3 regions of the Herbiconiux sp. L3-i23 genome follow, and region 3 is predicted to be linked to each of the others. Evidence: predicted binding sites of a transcription regulator. Region 3 holds the regulator's gene; each other region holds the start of a gene.
The links. Region 3 encodes LexA, which represses DNA repair genes until DNA is damaged. Its sites were predicted from a motif close to TCGAACANNTGTTCGA; they were not measured.
Positions count from the first base shown of each region.

Region 1: NGH83_RS13715 (HNH endonuclease signature motif containing protein) is a predicted target of LexA. The motif match lies at 2,815-2,830, and genes of this name have one in related genera.
Region 2: NGH83_RS08075 (HNH endonuclease signature motif containing protein) is a predicted target of LexA. The motif match lies at 2,343-2,358, and genes of this name have one in related genera.

Region 1 is NZ_AP025737.1:2,870,965-2,878,280, forward strand. Features, by position in the region: gene pgi (glucose-6-phosphate isomerase) at 1-300, shown strand, start outside; gene NGH83_RS13705 (hypothetical protein) at 497-1,000, shown strand; tRNA gene NGH83_RS13710 (tRNA-Ser) at 1,064-1,153, opposite strand; gene NGH83_RS13715 (HNH endonuclease signature motif containing protein) at 1,287-2,714, opposite strand; gene radA (DNA repair protein RadA) at 2,892-4,220, shown strand; gene NGH83_RS13725 (hypothetical protein) at 4,532-4,765, shown strand; gene NGH83_RS13730 (hypothetical protein) at 4,776-5,399, opposite strand; gene NGH83_RS13735 (amino-acid N-acetyltransferase) at 5,484-5,996, opposite strand; gene NGH83_RS13740 (ATP-dependent Clp protease ATP-binding subunit) at 6,203-7,316, opposite strand, start outside.
Region 2 is NZ_AP025737.1:1,712,244-1,719,559, forward strand. Features, by position in the region: gene NGH83_RS08070 (sulfurtransferase) at 1-494, shown strand, start outside; gene NGH83_RS08075 (HNH endonuclease signature motif containing protein) at 931-2,244, opposite strand; gene NGH83_RS08080 (SufE family protein) at 2,403-2,837, shown strand; gene NGH83_RS08085 (dihydrofolate reductase family protein) at 2,834-3,538, shown strand; gene NGH83_RS08090 (S9 family peptidase) at 3,593-4,831, opposite strand; gene NGH83_RS08095 (DUF3000 domain-containing protein) at 4,937-5,530, shown strand; gene NGH83_RS08100 (HRDC domain-containing protein) at 5,643-6,869, shown strand; gene NGH83_RS08105 (thiolase family protein) at 6,948-7,316, shown strand, end outside.
Region 3 is NZ_AP025737.1:1,056,145-1,063,460, forward strand. Features, by position in the region: gene miaB (tRNA (N6-isopentenyl adenosine(37)-C2)-methylthiotransferase MiaB) at 1-987, shown strand, start outside; gene miaA (tRNA (adenosine(37)-N6)-dimethylallyltransferase MiaA) at 984-1,928, shown strand; gene dapF (diaminopimelate epimerase) at 1,925-2,800, shown strand; gene NGH83_RS05000 (class I SAM-dependent methyltransferase) at 2,805-3,419, opposite strand; gene hflX (GTPase HflX) at 3,487-4,986, shown strand; gene lexA (transcriptional repressor LexA) at 5,077-5,742, opposite strand; gene NGH83_RS05015 (LysM peptidoglycan-binding domain-containing protein) at 5,981-6,331, shown strand; gene NGH83_RS05020 (histidinol-phosphate transaminase) at 6,423-7,316, shown strand, end outside.

The sequences.
Region 1 (7,316 bases), 1.3 Mb from region 3:
GGCACCGCGGAAGCGGTCGTGCCAGCGCGCGTGTTCAGCGGCAACCGCCCGACGACTTCGATCCTCGCTCCGGCGCTCACCCCGAGCGTCGTGGGTCAGCTGATCGCCCTCTACGAGCACATCGTGTTCACCGAGGGCACCATTTGGGGCATCGACTCGTTCGACCAGTGGGGCGTCGAGCTCGGCAAGCAGCTGGCGCTGCAGATCGCGCCCGCCGTCGACGGCGACGCGGAGGCGCTCGAGGCGCAGGACTCGTCGACCAAGTCGCTCATCGCGAAGTACCTCGAACTACGCGACTGACGAAGGCACGACCAGCGGCCCGCTTCCTCATGGGAGCGGGCCGCTTCGTCGTTCCGGGCCGGCGGGACGTACGCCCAGAGGAGTAGGGCGGCTGACACCCGCGGGCGGATGCCCCTGCCGTGACGGGGCGAGAAGGGTGAGCGGAGCAGCTGGACGCACCCGTGTCCGACCGATCTCGCGAGCAGAGGAGCACTCCATGTCCGATTCCACTTCGAGCAACGTCCAGCCGATACCGCGGAGCGCTCACGATCGTGCGGCGGATTCGCGTGCGTCCGGTCTGCGAGCGATCGCGCTGAGTGCCCTGATCGTCGCCGTCGTCGCCGGAGCGGTGAACGCCGGCGTCGCCGCTGCCGCCGTCGCTCTCGGCGCCGAGCCCACCGGCCCTCTCATGCCGCTCGCCTACCTGACCCTCACCGTGGTCGGCGCGATCGGCGCAGCGGTGGGCTGGTTCCTGATCGTGCGACGGTCGCAGCGTCCGGCGCTGACCCTCCGTCGGCTCGTCCCGTCTGTGCTCGTGCTGTCGTGGATCCCGGACATCGTCCTCGGCTTCATCGTGAACACCGCCGACGGATGGCTGACGGTCGCCGCATTGATGGTGATGCACGTCGCGACCGTCGCGGTCGCGGTCGGCGCGTACTCCTGGATGATGCCGCCCGCACCGTCAACCGGAACCGGCTCTCTCGACGCGAGGGAGCGCTGATCGAGGCAAGAAGACCGAAGGCCCCGCCTCCCTGCACGATGCGCAAGGGCCGGGGCCTTCGAGTGGCGGTAGCGGTGGGATTTGAACCCACGGTGGAGTTGCCCCCACACATGTTTTCGAGACATGCTCCTTAGGCCGCTCGGACACGCTACCGCCGATGAGTGTACGCGACCGATCGGGGGTCGCGCGAATCGACGGCCGCGCCGATCGATCGCGCCGACAGCACCGAGCGGTGGCGACGGCGGCGAGGCTCCAAACGTGAGGTCCATTCCGGCCGAGCTCGACATCAGGCACACTCCTCCCCGGTGTCGTCGCCGGTGAACCAGGCGTCGGAATGCCGATCGCTGGTCTGAGCGTCAGTCGTGCGTTCCGCTTCGCCATCGACGCCGAACTTGCGCGCGAGCACGACGTGGATCGGTGATGAGCCTTCGTCGACCGGATCATCCACATCTCGGAACCGCACTCCTGACCCGGTCGGCAGCACCTTCGCCGGCGGAGTCTCGTACACCTTGCCGGTGGGCGAGATGCATCGGATGACGCCGTCTCCGACGTTCTCGACCTTCCACCTGCCTCTGCCCTTCACCAGATGGTGGCCTCTGCAGAAGTTGGCGAGGTTCTCGGCGATTGTCTCGCCGTCTTCGACCCATGGAGTTGTGTGGTCGATGTCGCAATACTGAGCGGCTCGAGTGCAGCCGACGAACCGACAGACCTCATCGCGCACCTGCAGGTAGCGGCGCAGTTCGGCGGGAACTCGGTAGCTCTCGCGGCCGAAGTCGAGGATCGCGCCGTTCGCCGGGTCGGTGAGGAGTCGTGTCCAGCTGCTCGCCGTGCCCGACAACTCGCGCGAGGTCTGCGCGTCGATCGGACCGTAACCGACCAGTTCGCCCGGGTCATCGGTCTTGCCGCGCGCGGTGTCCGACGGCACGTGCAGGAATACGCCCGCTCTGACGCCGCGCTGCGCCGCGGGGGTTGCGACCGGGTCGCCTCCGGACGGGGTCGCAGCGACGCCCGTCGAATCCACGAAAAGATCGCGGGCCACGTCGGCCTCGATCTGAGCGAGCGTCCGCGTCTCACCGGGCAGCTTGTGCAGCGTTCGAGCATGTCCAGTGACGGCGGCGAGCGCACCGAGGGCATCGGGAGCGTCCAAGAGCATGTGCACCCATGCCATCCCGCGGGGAGCGGCTTCACCGAAGATACGGCGCTCGGTCAGGGCTTCGCGGTGCTGCTCGACCATCGTGGAGGGCTCGATGGACGCGGCGATAGACGCCGCCCGCTTCTCGAACCGCGTGGGCGGCAGATCCTCGGCGACCTCGAGTACCTGAGCTTCGTACTCGGAGAGCAGGTGCGACGGGACTCCGAGCGAGCAGTCGACGACGATGCGGGCATGCCGATCGGAGATACGCGCTTGAAGCAGGCGCTCGAGGGTTGCCGAGAAGTCGCCCGACAGGCGCCGCGCGTACGTGAGCTGCGATTCGGCGGTGCGTTCGTGCATCGCCAGAGCGGCCGCCACTTCAGCCCGCAGCTCTCGCCACTCGAGAGCGTCGGGCAGACTCCACCGCGCCCCGTGCGCGGCTTCGTACCAGCGGCGAACGGCGTCGATCTGCTCGTAGCGCTCCGCCGCGCGAGAGCGCTCGATGAGGACACCGGCCGCCAGCGCGTCGACGAGATCGGCGCCTGGAGATGCCGCCTGCGATGCGTCACGCGCCTGGCTCATGCCTGCCTCGTCGACTCGGATGGAGTGACCGGCCAGGCCGGCGCTCCACGGGAAGTGGTCTCATCGCCGGCACGCGATGTGCTGCCAGTATAGCAGACATTCGAAGATATGTACGGGAAATGGGCACTCAGGCGAGGCGCGTATCGGATGTCGGATGCCGCGCCTACTGTTCTTCCCATGCCCCGCGCCGCCGCCACCGCCTCGCCCTACCGCTGCACGGAATGCGGCTGGACGACCGCGAAGTGGGTCGGTCGCTGCGCCGAGTGCCAGCAGTGGGGCACCGTCGTCGAGGCCGCCGAGAAGACGGGCTTCACGCGCTCGGTGAAGCCGACCGTGGTGCTCGGCGATCGCATCGCGAAGCCCATCGGCGAGGTCGAGATCGAGTCGGCCAGCCACAAGCAGAGCGGCATCGCCGAATTCGACCGCGTGCTGGGCGGCGGCGTCGTGCCGGGAGCCGCCATCCTGCTGAGCGGCGAGCCCGGCGTGGGCAAGTCCACTCTGCTGCTCGAAGTCGCGGCGCGCGCCGCCGGCACCGGTGCACGCGTGCTCTATGTGACCGCCGAGGAGTCCGTCGGACAGGTGCGGATGCGCGCCGAACGCACGGGCGCCCTGCACCCCAATCTCTATCTCGCGGCCGAGACCGACCTCGCGACGGTGCTCGGCCAGGTCGACGCCGTCGAGCCCGACCTGCTCATCGTCGACTCGGTGCAGACGGTCTCGAGCGGCGAGATCGACGGCTTCGCGGGAGGGCCGTCGCAGGTCCGCGAAGTCGCGTCATCCCTAATCCGCCTCGCGAAGCAGCGCAACCTCCCCGTGCTTCTGGTCGGTCACGTCACGAAGGACGGATCCATCGCGGGCCCACGCCTCCTCGAGCATCTCGTCGATGTGGTCTGCACGTTCGAGGGCGACCGGCAGACCTCGCTGCGCTTCATCCGCGCGCTCAAGAACCGTTTCGGACCGGTCGATGAGGTCGGCTGCTTCGAGATGGCGAGCGACGGCATCGTCGAGGTCCCCGACCCCAGCGGACTGTTCCTCAGCCGCGGCGACAAAGCGGTCAGCGGCACCTGCGTGACCGTCGCGATGGAGGGCCGACGCGCACTGCCCGTCGAGGTGCAGGCGCTCGTCGTCGGCACATCGGCCCCGCAGCCGCGACGCGTGGTCAGCGGCGTCGACTCGAGCCGCGTCGCGATGGTCCTCGCCGTGCTCGAGCGCCGCGCGGGCATCAAGCTGAGCACGCTCGACGTCTACGTCTCCACCGTCGGCGGGGTCCGCCTCACCGAGCCGGGCGCCGACCTCGCCATTGCGCTCGCGATCGCCTCGGCCGCGAAAGACCAGCCCGTCGGGCACGACGTCGTCGCGGTCGGCGAGCTGAGCCTCGCCGGCGAGATCCGACCCGTGTCGATGGCGAAGCAGCGGGCGACCGAGGCGAAGCGGCTCGGCTTCCGTCGTGTGCTCGACCACTCCACCGAGTCGGCACGATCCGCGCTCAAGGCCGCCCTCGGCTGAGCGCGGCCGATGTCGCCCGACGCCCTTGCGCCGAGCGGACTCCTTCGATTGAGTGAACCTCACTCAGCCCGTCGATCGGAGCGCCGTGTACATCGCGTTGGTCCTGCTGCAGACCGTGATCCTGCCGGTCGTGTCCGCCGCCGTCCACCTCCTGGTCGCCGGCGGCGACCCGCTTCTCGTCATCGGGATCTGGTTCGCGTTCCGGGGGGGTCGGCACCCGCCTCGTCGTCGCCGGTATCAGCCAGCTGACGAACCCGGGCCGCACCTCGAAAGGGATCCTCGGCATCGAGGACAAGGGCGCCGAGCAGGTCGTGCACGAGCTCGGCTTCGCGAACCTCAGCTTCGGAGCCGTCGCCCTCGTGGCTGCGTTCCTCCCCGGCTGGGGACTCATCGGCGCCGCACCGGGTGCGCTCTACCTCGGACTCGCAGGGATCCGTCACATCGCGAAGCGGGGAAAGCGTGCCGAGGAGACCGTGGCGACCTGGACGGATCTCACCGTCTTCGTCGGCGTCGCCCTCGGCATCGCGGCGCTCATCACGCGCTAGGCGGTGCCGGTCACTGGAGCAGGAACTGCTTGGTGTCCGCCGAGGTCACGCCGCCCACGCTGACGGACAGATGGTAGGACGCCCCACCCGCGGTGACCGGCTGCCGCTCGCCTCCGCAGGTGTCGGGCGACGACCAGGTGCGATCCCACGCGATGCTGCTCGAGGCGACCGGCTCCGCTCCCGGTTCGACCGTGTAGGCGAAGTCGTCGGCGCCGTCCTGGCAGTCGGACGAGGTCCAGATCGTCTCGTCGCCACTCGACACCGTGAACACCTGCTGCGAGGTGCCGAGGTTCATGGTGCAGGCGACCGACCCGTTGTTGACGAGCGTCCACGACAGCTGCGGTTGCACGTCGGCGGCGTACGAGTCGGCGTCGGTGACCGCCGTGACGGCGATCTGCTCCGCCGCGCACGGCTGCGGCTCGGAGCTGGGTGCCGACGCGGACGGGTCGGTGGGAGCGGCTTCGGCCGGAGGAGCCGACGTCTCGACGGACGCCGGGGTGCTGGGCGTTGCGGGACGCACGACGATGAGCACGATGACGGCGATGACGGCCAGCGCGCCGAGCAGCACCAGGATGCGGCGGCGCCAATAGACCCGCTTCGGCTGTGAACCGACGGGGTCGCGGAAGGCCGACATGGGCACAGGGTATGCCCGCGTCCCCCATTGGCACGGCAACACCCCGGCATGATGCCGAGTTCTTATCCGCCCGACAGAACGGGGTCAGGCCAGGTGCTTCAGCATGCGGGTGTTGCCGAGCGTGTTCGGCTTGACCCGCGCGAGGTCGAGGAACTCGGCGACACCTTCGTCGGGCGAGCGGACCAGCTCGGCGTAGACATCGGGAGAGACGACCCCCTCGCCGATCGGAGCGAAGCCGTGCCGGGTGAAGAAGTCGATCTCGAAGGTCAGGCAGAACAGACGGTCGAGCCCCAGCTCGCGCGCGTCCGCCTCGAGGCGCTCGAGCAGCAGATGGCCGACCCCCTTGCGCAAGTGGCCGTCGGATACCGCGAGCGTGCGGACCTCGCCGAGGTCCTCCCACATGACGTGCAGAGCCCCGCATCCCACCAGCGCACCGTCGGCGTCGACCGCGACGACGAACTCCTGCAGGTTCTCGTAGAAGACGACGAGATCCTTGCCCAGCAGAATGCGTCGCTGCACCAGGGGCTCGACGAGCGCATGGATGTCGCGCACGTCGCCGGTGCGCGCGCGCCGGATCGTGTACTCGGAGGCCGCCACACCTCAATCCTGCCGTACCCCGCTGCAGAGTCGGCGCGATAGGGACGGAGCCGTCGGTAGCCCGCCCAAGACATGGCCGGTGGATCGCAGTGCAGCCCGGGCGCTGCCGACTGCTCTTCTTCGCTACCGGCCGGGTGACGACGAATCGCCCGGCCCCGTCCTCGAGACTCGAGAACAGCGGGACCGGGCGATCCGGGTGAAGCGGGTCAGCCGGCGGCGGCGATGTCCGGACCGGCCGCGATCGCTCCCTGAGCGGTCCCAGCGCCGACCATGTCGTGACGCTTGCCCGTGGTGAAGGTGAACTCACCGTCGACGAAGTCGACCTGGATGTGGTCGCCCGCCTCGAGCTCGCCGTGCAGGATCTTCTCCGACAGACGGTCCTCGACCTCGTGCTGCACCGCGCGGCGCAGCGGACGGGCGCCGAGCGCCGGGTCGAAACCGAGGTCGATCAGACGCTCCTTGGCGGGCACCGCGATCTCGATCGTCATGTCGCGGTCCATCAGGCGGAAGCTCAGCCGCTTGATGAACAGGTCGACGATCTGCAGCAGCTCGGGCTTGGTGAGCTGCGGGAAGACGATCGTCTCGTCGACGCGGTTCAGGAACTCGGGCTTGAAGTGCTTCTTCAGCTCCTCGGTGACCTTCGCGCGCATCCGGTCGTACCCGGTCGACGTGTCGCCCTCCATCACGAAGCCCACGGGTCCACCCGCGATGTCCTTCGTTCCGAGGTTGGTCGTCATGATGATGACCGTGTTCTTGAAGTCGACGACGCGACCCTGACCGTCGGTCAGACGTCCCTCCTCCAGGATCTGGAGCAGCGAGTTGAAGATGTCGGGGTGCGCCTTCTCGATCTCGTCGAACAGGACCACGCTGAACGGCTTGCGGCGGACCTTCTCTGTCAGCTGGCCGCCCTCTTCGAATCCGACGAATCCGGGAGGGGCGCCGAACAGACGCGAGACGGTGTGCTTCTCGCCGTACTCGGACATGTCGAGCGAGATCAGAGCGTTCTCGTCGTCGAAGAGGAACTCGGCGAGCGCCTTGGCCAGCTCGGTCTTACCGACACCGGTGGGGCCGGCGAAGATGAACGAACCGGAGGGACGCTTCGGGTCCTTCAGACCGGCGCGGGTGCGACGGATCGTCTTGGCGAGCACCGAGATGGCCTCGTCCTGACCGATGACGCGCTCGTGCAGGGCCTTCTCCATGAAGATGAGCCGGCTGGACTCCTCCTCGGTGAGCTTGAACACCGGGATGCCGGTCGCCTGGGCGAGCACCTCGGCGATCAGACCCTCGTCGACCTCGGCGGTCGTCGCGACGTCGCCCGAC
Region 2 (7,316 bases), 660 kb from region 3:
TGACCACCGATCGCCCCGACGTCTCGCGCAGCGACTATCCGGTGGTGGAGCGCGACGACCTCACCGTGCGCGCGTTCAAGGACGACGTACTCCTGCATCTCGGCAACCCACTCATCGACGTGCGCAGCCCCGAGGAGTTCTCCGGGGAGCGCACCACCGCTCCCGCCTATCCCGAAGAGGGCGCGTTGCGTGGAGGTCACATCCCGAGCGCGCAGAACGTTCCGTGGGCGAAGGCCGCAGCCGAGGACGGCACCTTCCGGTCCCGCTCGGAGCTGGAGGCGATCTATCAGGAAGGTGCGGACCTTCAGGAAGGCGACAGCGTGATCGCCTACTGCCGCATCGGAGAGCGGTCGAGCCACACCTGGTTCGTGCTCACGCACCTGCTCGGTTTCGACGAGGTCCGCAACTACGACGGCTCGTGGACCGAGTGGGGCAGCGCGGTGCGCGTACCCATCGTCCGCGGCAGCGACCCCGGCGCCGTCCCCGGCCGCTGAGTGGCATTCCGGTCGTCGAGCAGGCGCGCCAGCGCCGTATCGAGTCCCCCGCGCAAGCGTGCGCGGGGGCCCAGGCTCGCGTAGCGAGGAACGACCGTCTCGAGAGCGCACGTGCTGTGGTCTCGGTGCGCTTCGCTTACTCGACCCTGGGCCCATGGCGCACGCTTGCGCCAGGGACTCGATACGCTCCTTCGTCGCTACTCGACGACCGCGGTGAGCCCCGCTCGTTGAGCGCAGCGATACGGCGGCACGAGTACCATCCGGTCGTCGAGTAGGGCGAAGCCCGTATCGAGTCCCCCGCGCAAGCGTGCGCGGTGGGCCCAGGCTCGAGTAGCGAGGAACGAGCGTATCGAGAGCACAGCGGCAGGGTCTCGGTGCGCTGCGCTTACTCGACCCGTCTCGATACGCTCCTTCGTCGCTACTCGACGACCGGGGTTCAGAACGGGGCGTCGTCGGGGAGCCAGGCTTTCATCACCAGTGGTGGTGCGCCCGGGATAGTGCGGCCGGGTGGGGCGAAGGTGCGGGCCGGTTTCGTCGTGTACATGCGCCCCGTCGGCGAGGTCCAGGTCAGGGTGCCGCCCGGTGAGGCGCTCACCCGCCACCGTTTGCGGCCCTTGACCATGTGGTGGCCCTTGCACAGATGCGCGAGGTTCGCGGCGACCGTTTCGCCGTCCTCCGCCCACGGTTTCGTGTGATCGACATCGCAATGCTCGATCAATCGGGTGCAGCCCACGAACCGGCACACCTCATCCCGCGCCTGCAGGTACCGCCGCAACTGCTTCGGGACCTTATAGGTGGTCCGCCCGAACGAAGTGATCGCCCCATCCTCCGGATCGGTGAGGATCCGGATCCACCCGGGCGCCTCGCCGGCGATTCGGCGGGCGGTTTCGGCGTCGATCGGCCCGTAGCCCTCGAGCTGGCCCGGCTCGTCCGACCGGCCCAGCGCGGTCAGTACCGGGATCGTCGTGGCGACGTGCGGGTTGATGCCCCGACGCGCCGCAGGGGTGGCCTGCACCGGCTCACCCTCGACCACAGGGGCGGTGACGCCGCCGGCGTCGATCAGCAGATCACGGAAGACATCCGCCTCGATTTGCTGCAAGGTGCGGGTCTCACCCTCGACCATCAGCCCCTTCGCCAGTCCGGTCACTGATGCGGCGGCACCGATGACGTACTCGGCAGACATGTACGCCCGGTACCAGGCCATGCCATCACCGGCCGGTTCGACCGCAGTCCGGCGCTCGGCCAACGCTTCCCGGTGCTTCTCGATCAGGTCTTGGGGTTGCAGATCGGCGCGGATCTTGCGCGCCATCCGATCGAACCGTGACACCGGCAGATCGACGAACTCGAGCAGACGCGCCTCATACTCGCCGACCAGCTCAGCGGCGAGGCCGTGAGAGTGTTCGACGAGAACCCGGGCGTGCCGGTCGGAGAACTCCGCGCGCCGCATCCGACTCAGCGTGGTCGGGAAGACCTGCACAAGGGAGCGGGCGAGATCGAGCATCGACTGCGCGGTGCGCTCGTGCACCTGCAGCACCGCGGCGACTTCCGCCCGGAGCTCACGCCACTCGAGCGAGTCAGGGTCGTACCAGTCGGCCCCGAACTCCCGACCGAACTGCAGGCGCAGCGCGTCGATGTATTCCAGTTGCTCCGCCTGGTACACCCGCGACAGTGCCTGCCGTTCGGCGATGCGCTCGACCAGCAGCCGCGCAGCCGACATCGGCGCTTCGGCCTGCGACTGCTCTTCGTACATGCATCGACCTAACCAGCAACCACCGACACTGGAAGGAACCTCAACGCGACCGCATCCCGAAGCCCCGCGCGTCGCGACGGCCCCAGCGGGCCTCCTCGGCGAGCACGTATTCGACCAGCGCCAGGCAGGCCCTCGGCCGCGGGCGGGATAATCGGGAGGTGACTTCCGCTCTGCCCGCCCAGCTCGCCGACATCCGGGACGAGTTCCTCGCGCTCGACGGCAACGACCGTCTGCAGCTGCTGCTCAAATTCGCGAACGAACTCCCGGAACTCCCCGAGCGTCTCCGCGACCACCCCGGACTCAGCGAGCGGGTCGAGGAGTGCCAGGCGCCCGTGTTCATCACCCTGGAACTCGGCGACGACGGTGTGCACATGTTCGCGACCGCGCCCCGCGAAGCGCCGACCACCCGCGGATTCGCCTCGATCCTCGTGCAGGGCGTCGAGGGGCTCTCGGCGGAGGAGCTGCTCGCGGTGCCCGCCGACTTCCCGCAGATGCTCGGCCTCAACGACCTCGTCTCCCCACTGCGGGTGCGCGGGATGAGCGGCATGCTCGCGCGGGCGAAGCGCCAGATCGCGGCGAGGAGCGCCGCATGAGCCTCACCCGGATCTTCCCGGAGACGGCCGGCCCCGTGGCGCTCGACGGCGAGCACGGCGCCGCGTTCCTCGCGGACGCCTATGCACCGGAGTCGCGCTCGTGGGTGCGCATCAACATGATCGGCAGCCTCAACGGGTCGGCCGTCGGCGAGGACGGCACGTCCGAGACGCTCAGCAATCGCGTCGACCGGCGCATCCTCGGCACCATCAGACGAGCGGCCGACGTGGTCGTCGTCGGAGCGCGGACCGTCCGCCGCGAGGGCTATCTCGGCCCCTCCGAGAGCCGTCTGGCGATCGTCACCTCGTCGGGCGACCTCGCCGGCCACCGGCTGCACGAGCGCGGAAGCGTGCCCATCATCCTCTGCCCTCCTTCCGCCCGCGATCGGGTCCGCGAGCAACTCGCCGACGTGCCGCACGAGATCGAGGTACTCGAGGGATCGGCGCTCGACGCCCGCGAGATCGTCTCGGTCCTCGGCGAGCACGGCCTCACCTCGATCGTCTGCGAGGGCGGCCCGACCCTCGCGGCGGCGTTCATCGACGACCGACTCGTCGACGAGCTCTGCCTCACCACCGCGCCGAAGCTGCGTTCCCCCGGTGTTCCGCTGTTCGCGCGCCTCGGGAATCCTCCGCAGGCGGTGCTCACACAGCTGCTCGTCGACCCCGACAGCACCCTCTACGCACGCTGGCGGCTCGAGTACTGATCCGCCCCGTCTCTCGAGCCACCCAGCCGACTCGCGGTCAGCGGGCGGCGCGACTCAGTGGCGGACTTTCAACCAGTCGGCGATGACGCCGTTCCACCGGTCGCGGTCGAAGTTCCAGAGCTTGGTGTGGCGCGCCGTCTCGAACGGCACGAACGTCACGATGTCGGGGCGTGCGGCGGCGAGCTCTCGCGACCCGTTCGCCGGGACGAAGCCGTCGTCGTCGCTGTGCAGCACGAGGATCGGGACGGCGAGCTCGCCTGCCCGGCGCACGAAGTCGAGGCGGCGCAGATCGATGGGTCGACGCTGACCGGTGAACGGCCTGCCCCACCGGGAGCTGATCATGGCGAGCACTCCGGACTTCACCGGACCGGGCAGCGACATCGCCTCGCCCTGGTAGAGCAGGGTGTCGACCCAGTTCACCACCGGCGACTCGAGCACCACCCCGGTCACCACCGACGAGACCCGCGACCGGGTCGCCGCCTGCAGCACGGTCGCGCCGCCCATCGACCACCCCATCAGCACGATCTCCTTCGCGCCGTGGTCGAGCGCGAAGAGCATCGCGGCCTCGACGTCGAGCCACTCGATGTCGCCGAGGGAGTAGCGTCCGTCCTCGCTCGGCGGCGCCTCGCCGTCGTTGCGGTACGAGATGAGGAGCGAATTGAACCCGGCGTCACGGAATACGGGGATCGCGCGCAGGGCCTCCTGCCGCACCGTCGCACGGCCGTGCACCTGGATGACCCAGCGTGCACTCGGATCGGATCCGTCGTCGACCGCGGCCGGCACGAGCCACGCGGGAGCCGGTCCCAGGGTCGTCTGCACGCGCACGTTCTCGAACGGCACACCGATCTCGCGCGGACTCAGGTAGACCCAGCCGTTGAAACGTCCCTGCCGCGCCTCGGAGAGGTCGCCGAAGTCGACGCCGAGCACCCGGCGGGTCACCGTCGCCGCGGTGCGCGCGACGATCGACCCCACTCGCGCGTGCCCGGTCCCGCCGTCGAACCAGAAGCTGTAGTCGCCCGGCAGCAGGGCGTCTTCGCTCGCGCTGAAGATCACGGTGCCTGCGGACTCGTCGTATCCGAGCACGCGGGTGTCCTCGACGCGTTTACGCGGGGGCTTCACCACCGTGCGGGCGACGGACGTCGTCACCGCGCCCGCGAACAGTGCGCCCGCCGTCGCGAGGCCGCTCAACGCAACCAGCACCCCGAGCGAAGACCGCGACTTGCCCGACACCGCTACCAGCCCTTCGACGAACGCGAGACCGCGTCGGATCGCCGGACGGGTCGCCGATTCCACGCTATCAAAGAGGGGGCGGACGCGATGTCCCGGCCTCATCCGTCCTGGGCGACGCACCGTACCACCATCGGGGCCATCGGCGCATTCCTGATCTAGTCTCGTCGCATGAACGGCGACCCGCACGACGAGACACCGAGGGAGTTCGAGTTCGCGCTCGAGTCCATCGGCCGCGCGAACACGCGCGACGATCTGGTGGTGCGCAGCATTCCCGCACCCGAGGGCCTCGCACCGTGGTCCGTCGCCCTCGCCGCCGAGATCGACGCCGCGTCGCACGGCTCCGAGTACGACCTGGGCGCTGGGCGCTTCGTCCTGCTCTACGACCCCAGCGCCCACGACGCCTGGGGCGGTCGGTTCCGCGTCGTGTGCTTCGCGCAGGCGCCGCTCGAGACCGAGATCGGCATCGACCCGTTCCTCGCCGACGTCGCCTGGTCGTGGCTGACCGACGCCCTCGACGATCGCGTCGCCGACTACACGGCGGCCTCCGGCACCGCCACCAAGATCATCTCCACCGGTTTCGGCGAGTTGGCGGAGCAGGGCGATGGTGCCAAGATCGAACTGCGGGCTTCCTGGACTCCCCTCGAAACAGACATCAGTGCTCACGTCGAGGCGTGGATCGAGCTCGTCGGCATGCTCGCGGGTCTACCCCCCGTGGCAGAAGGAGTGACCTTGCTATCCACGCGACGAGCCGGGCGTGCCTGACGCCCCAAAGAACCCCGTCGGTTCAGATCCCGTCCGTTCAGACCCCGTTGGTTCAAACCCTGTCGGTTCAGCTGCCGTCGGCTCGAAGACGGAGGCGACGCCGGACGCGGCGGTGACCGCTCCCCTGCCCACCGCGCAGATCGCGCGTCCCGTGGTGCTCGTCGCCGACCGGTCGGCCTACCTCGATGCGGTGCGCTCGATCGCCGCGGGCTCGGGCCCGGTCGGAGTCGATGCGGAGCGTGCGAGCGGCTTCCGGTACTCCCAGCGCGCGTACCTGATCCAGATCTACCGCGAAGGCGCCGGCACCTTCCTCTTCGACCCGCCCGCCATCGGCTCGTTCACCGAACTGCAGGACGCGATCGGCGACGAGGAATGGATCCTGCACGCCGCCAGCCAGGACCTCGCCTGCCTGCGCGAGGTCGGCCTCGACCCCGCCGTGATCTTCGACACCGAGCTCGCCGCCCGGCTGCTCGGACTGCCCCGCGTCGGGCTCGCCGCCGTGGTCGAGCAGCTGCTCGGCCTGCACCTCGCCAAGGAGCACTCGGCCGCCGACTGGTCGACGAGGCCCCTGCCTGCATCATGGCTCGACTACGCCGCGCTCGACGTGCAGCTCCTGCCCGAACTGCGCCGCGAAGTGGGCGCGCTGCTGGAGCAGGCCGACAAGGTGGCGATCGCCCGCGAGGAGTTCGACGCGGTCCTCGCCCGCGAACTCCCCGTCGCCCGCACCGACCCGTGGCGCAAGCTCTCGGGTGTGCACACCGTCAAGGGCGTCCGCGGTCTCGCCGTCGCCCGCGAGCTGTGGCTCGCCCGTGACGATCTCGCTCGCACCCTCGACGTCTCCCCGGGACGCCTGGTGCCCGACTCCTCGCTCGTCTCCGTGGCGCGAGCGCTGCCGCGCACCAAGCGCGACCTCGCCGCACTGCGCGAATTCTCGGGGCGTGCGAGCCGCAGCGAACTCGACCGGTGGTGGGCGGCCCTCGAACGCGGACTCACCACGGAAGACCTCCCGATCGCGCGGGTGCCCGGCGACTCGATGCCGCCTCCTCGCGCCTGGGCCGACCGGAATCCCGAAGCGGATCGGCGACTGAAGGCGGCCCGCGCCGCCACCATCGAGGTCGCCGAGCGCCTCGACATGCCCGTCGAGAACCTGCTCACCCCCGACACGCTCCGCCGCGTCGCGTGGCAGCCACCGGTCGAGGTGACCGACGACTCCGTCGCCGCCGCGCTCGGCGCCCTGGGGGCACGGCCGTGGCAGATCAGCGCGACCGTACAAAGCATCGTGAAAGCTTTTGTGGCAGCTCGCCAAGAGCCCGCGGTGGTCGAGGAAACCGGTTCGTAGGAAGAATCAAAGGATTCCCGCCGGTCAGGAGCGCCCGCATAGCATCGGGGCGGTTCACGTAACGCGAGGAGGCAGACGGTGGCCGAGGGCAACGAAGTCGTTTTCATCGACGGGGTGCGCACCCCCTTCGGGCGAGCAGGAGAGAAGGGTGTCTACTGGAACACCCGGAGCGACGACCTCATCGTGAAGGCGATGATCGGTCTGCTCGAGCGCAACCCCACGGTGCCGAAGGAGCGCATCGACGACGTCGCGATCGCGGCGACCACGCAGACGGGTGACCAGGGCCTCACCCTCGGACGCACCGCGGCGCTGCTCGCCGGGCTCCCCCGGTCGGTGCCCGGATACGCGATCGACCGCATGTGCGCGGGGGCGATGACATCGGTCACGACCACCGCCGGCGCGATCGCGTTCGGCGCGTACGACCTCGCCATCGCCGGCGGCGTCGAG
Region 3 (7,316 bases):
CCCGCCTTGCGTGGCAAGGAGAAGGACCGTCGGCCGGGCGAAGTGCTGGCCGAGATCCAGTCGCTCGTCGACGACGGCGCCATCGAGGTCACCCTGCTCGGGCAGAACGTCAACTCCTACGGCGTCGAGTTCGGCGACCGGCAGGCGTTCGGCAAGCTCCTCCGCGCGGCCGGCGCGATCGAGGGCCTGCAGCGCATCCGTTTCACGAGCCCGCACCCCGCCGCCTTCACCGACGACGTGATCGACGCGATGGCCGAGACGCCGAACGTCATGCCTCAGCTGCACATGCCGCTGCAGTCCGGATCCGACCGGATCCTCAAGGCCATGCGCCGTTCGTACCGCTCCGAGAAGTTCCTCGGCATCCTCGACAAGGTGCGCGCACGCATTCCGAACGCGGCGATCTCGACCGACATCATCGTGGGGTTCCCGGGCGAGACCGACGCCGACTTCGAGGACACCCTGCGGGTCGTCGAGCAGGCCCGATTCGCGACGGCCTTCACCTTCCAGTACTCCATCCGCCCGGGCACCCCCGCGGCGACGATGCCCGACCAGCTCCCGAAGGAGGTCGTGCAGGAGCGCTACGAGCGGCTCATCGCGCTGCAGGAACGCATCTCCTGGGAGGAGAACATGGCGCAGATCGGCCGCCCGGTCGAGATCCTCGTTGCCACCGGTGAAGGGCGCAAAGACGGAGAGACCCACCGGATGAGCGGCCGCGCCCGAGACAGCCGACTCGTGCACTTCGAGGTGCCCGCCGGTTCGCCGATCCCGCGACCGGGCGACCTCGTCGACGCCGTCGTCACTCAGGCGGCCCCGTTCTACCTCATCGCCGACGCCGAGAACGTCGCGCCGCTGCGGATCACCCCGACCCGCGCCGGAGACGCCTGGGACCGCGCCGAGGCCGACTCGTGCGCCGTGCCCGCGGCGCCGAGCGCAGGCGGTGCGCGCACCGTGTCGCTCGGTCTGCCCACGCTCCGCGTCGGGCGGTGACCGCACCGCCCCTCGTCGTCATCGGCGGCCCGACCGGTACCGGCAAGAGCGCCCTCTCGCTCGAGCTCGCCGAGACGCTCCGCGACCGCGGCCTCCGCGCCGAGGTGGTCAACGCCGACGCGATGCAGCTCTACCGCGGCATGGACATCGGCACCGCGAAGCTGCCGATCGAGGAGCGCCACGGCATCCCGCACCACCTGCTCGACGTACTCGAGGTCACCGACCTCTCCACCGTCGCCGGCTATCAGGAGCTCGCCCGCGCCGCCGTCGACGACATCAGAGCCCGCGGCGCCGTGCCCCTCCTGGTCGGCGGCTCGGGGCTTTACATCTCCGCGCTGATGCACGACTTCCGATTCCCCGGCACCGACGACGTCATCCGCGAACGACTCGAACGGGAGCTCGCCGACCGCGGGTCGGGGGCGATGTGGGAACGCCTCCGCGAGGCCGACCCCACCGCCGCCCTGACCATCGACCCCGCCAACGGTCGTCGGGTCATCCGGGCGCTCGAGGTCATCGAGTTCACCGGCGAGCCCTACAGCGCGACCCTGCCGGACGAGGCGCCCTACCGGGTGCCGACGATCGTCACCCTGCTCGACGTCGACCCCGCCGAGCGGCCGGTGCTCAAGAAGCGGCTCGCCGAGCGCGCGCGGGCGATGTTCGACGACGGGCTCCTCGACGAGGTCGAGCAACTCCTTCCGCTCGGCCTCGCCGAAGGCCTGACCGCCTCCCGCGCCATCGGTTACGCGCAGGCGATCGACGTGCTCGCGGGCCGCCGCACGCGGGCTGACGCGATCGACGACACCACCGCCCTCACCTGGCGGTACGTGCGACGCCAACGATCGTGGTTCGGACGCTACCGGGACGCCCACCGGATCCCCGTCGGCGACCCCGCCGCCGCCGGCCGAGTGCTCGCGCTGCTGGAATCTAGACTCGAGACATGACCACGATCGCGTTCACCAAAGGCCACGGCACGGGCAACGACTTCGTGCTCGTCGCCGACCCCGACGGCGAACTCGACCTCACGCCCGCCGACGTCGCCGCACTCTGCGACCGCCATTTCGGAGTCGGTGCCGACGGTCTGCTCCGGGCCGTCCGCTCGCGCAGCATCGACGTCGGCGCCGACGCTCTCGCCGAGGATGCCGATGCCGAGTGGTTCATGGACTACCGCAACGCCGACGGCAGCATCGCGGAGATGTGCGGCAACGGCATCCGCGTGTTCACCCGCTTCCTGATCGACGAGGGGCTCGCCGAGCTCGCCTCCGGTGACACGCTCGCGATCGGCACTCGCGGGGGAGTGCGCGACGTCCAGCGCACCACCGACGGGTTCGCCGTCGACCTCGGCCGGTGGCGACTCGAGGGCGGCGAGCCGCTCGTGCACGTCAAGAGCCTCCCCGTCGCCCGGCCCGGCGTCGCGATCACCGTCCCCAACCCGCACGTCGTGATCGCGGTCGCCGACGAGAGCGAGCTCGAGAACGCGGATCTCGCCTACATCCCCGTCGTCGAACCCGACCCCCAGGGCGGCACCAATGTCGAGCTGGTGCTCCCCGCCGACCCGCTCGTCAAAGACGCCGTCGGGCGCATCCGCATGCGGGTGCACGAGCGCGGCGTGGGAGAGACGCTCTCCTGCGGCACCGGCGCGGCCGCCGCCGCCCTCGCCACCCGACACTGGGCGGGCGCGAGCGCGCCCAACGACTGGCGCGTCGAGGTGCCGGGTGGCGTCGTCGGCGTGCGGATGTTCCCCGCCGAGGACGGCGAGCACGTCTCCCTGAGCGGCCCGGCGGAGCTGGTGTTCCGCGGCACCGCCGAAATCTGACGGCTCAGCCGAGACGGCGCCGCACCCGCAGCACCCTGAAGCCCCGGTTCGTCGCCGAGCGCGTCGTCGTGTAGTCGGGCGGCAGCGTGGACTCGAGCCAGCGCTGCAGCGAGTCCGACCCGAGGTTCTTCTGCACCACGAGCCAGGCGTCCCCGCCCGGCGCCAGACGGGGCAGCCAGGTCTCGAGAATGCCGTGCAGCTCGCTCTTGCCCACCCGGATGGGCGGGTTCGACCAGATGGTGCGGAACGAGACGTCGTCGGGAACATCCGCGGCCAGGCTGGCGTTGACATTGGTGAGCCCGAGATCGGCCGCGTTGCGGCGGGTGAGTTCGAGCGCGCGTTCGTTGACGTCGACGGCCCAGACCGTCGCGTGAGGAGATTCAAGTCCGAGGCTCAGCGCGATCGGACCCCAGCCGCAGCCGAGATCGAGGAGGTCGCCGCCCGGAGGAGGCGGCGGAACGTGCGACAGCAGAACGCGGGTGCCCCAGTCGATGTGATCGGGGCTGAAGATGCCCGCCGCCGTCGTCACCTCGACATCACGGCCGGCGAGGGACACGGTGATCCGGCGTGGACGGAGCTCGCTCGCGGGATCGACCGAGAAGTAGTGGTCCCCCGTCATTGGAGGGCACCTGCCGACCGGAACATAGAGGCAACTTAGCGGAAACCAGGAGATAGTGTTACAGCCCATGATCGAACGACCCGAGACACCGACAGCCGACGAGGACGTCGTCGCGCGCGTGCTCGGTGCCGCCGAGCGCCGCTCGGCGGACTACGCGCTGTTCCCCGCACGGACCGGCATCGTGTCGACCCCGCGCGTCGACCACGACGGCGAGCAGTTCGACCTCGAAGAGCGGCAGGCGCTTCGTCGCGTCTCCGGACTCTCGACCGAACTCGAAGACGTCACCGAGGTCGAGTACCGACAGCTGCGCCTCGAGCGCGTCGTGCTGATCGGCGTGTACTCGCAGGGCAACGCCGCCGACGCGGAGAACTCGCTGCGTGAGCTCGCGGCGTTGGCCGAGACCGCGGGCGCCTCGGTGCTCGACGGCCTGCTGCAGCGTAGGCCGCACCCCGACCCCAGCACCTACTTCGGTCGCGGCAAGGCCGAGGAACTCCGCGACACCGTCGCCGCACTCGGCGCCGACACCGTCATCGCCGACACCGAACTGGCGCCCAGTCAGCGACGCGCCCTCGAGGACGTCGTCAAGGTGAAGGTGATCGACCGCACCGCGGTGATCCTCGACATCTTCAGCCAGCACGCCAAGAGTCGCGAAGGCAAGGCGCAGGTCGAACTCGCCCAACTCGAGTACCTGCTCCCGCGACTGCGCGGTTGGGGTGAGTCGATGTCCCGCCAGGCCGGTGGCCAGGTGAGCGGTGGCGCGGGTATGGGCTCGCGCGGACCCGGTGAGACGAAGATCGAGCTCGATCGTCGTCGCATCCACTCCCGCATGGCGAAGCTGCGCAAGCAGATCGCCGCGATGAAGCCGGCCCGCGACGCGAAGCGCGCCAACCGTCGCCGCAACGAGGTCCCGTCCGTCGCGATCGTCGGATACACGAACGCGGGCAAGTCGAGTCTGCTGAACCGCATCACACGGGCCGGTGTGCTGGTCGAGAACGCACTGTTCGCCACGCTCGACGCGACGGTGCGCCGCTACGAGACCTCCGACGGACGCTCGTTCACCCTCGCCGACACGGTCGGCTTCGTGCGCAACCTGCCGCATCAGCTGGTGGAGGCGTTCCGTTCGACACTCGAGGAGACGGCGGATGCCGACGTGCTCGTGCACGTCGTCGACGCGTCCCATCCGGATCCGGGTGCGCAGCTCAGCACCGTCCGCGGTGTCGTCGGCGAGCTGGGTGCGCGAGAGATACCCGAGCTGGTCGTCTTCAACAAGAGCGACCTGGCGTCCCCGGACGACCGGTTGGTGCTGCGCGGGCTCGAGCCCGACTCGATCTTCGTCTCGGCGCGCACCGGAGAGGGCATCGACGAGCTGCTCGAGCGCATCGCGACGCTGCTGCCGAAGCCGCGCCACGAGGTCCGCGCCGTCGTCCCCTTCGACCGGGGCGAGCTGATCGCCCAGGTCCACGAGCGCGGCCAGGTGCTGAGCCTCGACTATCGCGAAGACGGCACCCATCTGCACGCGAACGTGGGCGAAGAGGAACTCGCGGCGCTCACTCCGTTCCTGCGCTGAGCCCGCCGGCGGTGACGGCGCCGTCGAGGTGCCCGGTTCTGCGCGTGCGAGCGCCTCAGCACCCGCGGAACCGGGCACCTCGAGCGCGGCTCAGACGGAGCGGAGCACCGCGGTAACGACGCCCAGCACCTGGGCCTCGTCGCCGAGGATCGGCTCGAACGCCGAGTTGCGCGGCAGCAGCCAGGTGTGGCCGTCGCGCTGCTTGAAGACCTTGACGGTCGCCTCCTCGTCGAGCATCGCCGCGACGATGTCGCCGTTCTCGGCGGTGCTCTGCGAGCGGACGACCACCCAGTCGCCGTCGCAGATGGCGGCATCGATCATCGACTCGCCGACGACCTTCAGCATGAACAGCTCGCCCTTTCCGACGAGCTGGCGGGGGAGGGGGAACACCTCTTCGACCTGCTGCTCGGCGGTGATGGGGATGCCGGCCGCGATCCGACCGACGAGCGGCACCATCGCCGCATCGCCGACGGGCGTCGCCGTCTCACCGGTGTGGGACGAGCTGGAGGGCAGGTCGATGAGCACCTCGAGTGCACGCGGCCGATTGGGGTCGCGGCGCAGGTAGCCCGACAGCTCGAGCTGACCCAGCTGATGGGTGACGCTCGAGAGCGAGGAGAGGCCGACGGCGTCGCCGATCTCGCGCATGCTCGGCGGGTAGCCGCGCGTCGACACGGACTGCTGGATCGTTTCGAGGATCGCCATCTGCTTCTCGCTGAGGCTCTTCCTCCGGCGCGTTCCCGTGCGCTCCACCGTCATGACGTCTCCCATTCCCCCCGAGCCCCGACCCACCCGCGGAGGCGATGTCGGAGGCTGCTGTTTCGATGTACCCGAACATCGAAACTGTATCCGCCCGGGCGGATCGGGAGCAACGCCTGTTCGAGCTTGTCTTCGAATGACTCGCGAGAATCAGGCCTTCGCCTCACTGGTTGACGTGTTCGACATTCGAAGATACATTCGGAACACAGCTTCGTTCCGGAACGAAAGGTTGAGACTCATGAGCACCATCACCGTCGGTCACCTGGCCGCCCCGGCTCGTCCCCACCTGCGCATCACCCGCCGTGGACGGGTCGTTCTCGGCGCGCTTCTCACCCTTCCCACAGTCGCGGTCATCACCGCGATCGCGATGTCGTCCGCACCCGCCGTCGCGTCGAACGAGAGCTCGACGCAGCAGTTCGCGTACGTCACCGTCGAGGCGGGGGAGTCGCTCTGGTCCGTCGCCGAGCGCGTCGCTCCGGCTTCCGACCCCCGCGACGTCATCGCCGACATCGAGCGGTTCAACGGGCTCGACTCGTCGGCCGTCGCCGCCGGCCAGTCGCTCGCGATCCCCGCCACGTACACCGACTGACGCCCACACCGACTGGCACCTGCATCGACTGGCGCGCACCGCACTGGTCATGGGGCGGGCAGCTCGGGAGCGGGCTCCTAGACTCGATCGGGTGACTTCGCTCGACGACCTCCCCATCCGCGACGATCTCCGCGGCCGTGAACCCTACGGCGCACCGCAGCGCACGGTGAAGGTCGCGCTCAACGTCAACGAGAACAGCCACGGCGTCCCCGAGGACGTCGCGCACGACATCGTCCGCCAGGTCGCCGAGGCGATCCTCACCATCCACCGGTACCCCGATCGCGAGTTCACCGTCCTCCGCGAACGGCTCGCCGGGTACCTCGGCCATGGGCTCTCCGCCGCGAACATCTGGGCGGCCAACGGTTCCAACGAAGTCACTCAGCAGGTGCTGCAGGCCTTCGGCGGTCCCGGGCGCAGCGTGCTGGGCTTCCCGCCCACCTACTCGATGCACTCCATCCTCGCGGGCGCCACGGGCACCGAATGGGTCGAGGGCCGCCGCGACGAAGGCTTCCGCATCTCACCCGAGACCGTCGTGGCCGAGATCGACCGCACCCGCCCCGACATCGTCTTCCTCTGCGCTCCGAACAACCCCACGGGCACCGGGGTGCCGCTCGAGACGATCGCCGCCGCCTACGACGCCTTCGACGGCATGGTCTTCGTCGACGAGGCGTACGCCGAATTCATGCCGAGCGGCGCACCGAGCGCACTGACCCTGCTGCCCGACCGCCCGCGCCTCATGGTCTCGCGCACGATGAGCAAAGCGTTCGCCTTCGCGGGGGCGCGCGTCGGCTACCTCGCGTCGGACCCCGCCGTCGCCGACGCCCTGCGGCTGGTGCGCCTGCCGTACCACCTCTCGGCGCTCACGCAGGCGGCGGCGATCGCCGCACTCGGCCACGCCGACGAGATGCTCGGCATGGTGGAAGAGATCAAGGTGCAGCGCGATCGGCTGATGGCCGAGCTGCCCGGGCTCGGCTACTCGCCGTGG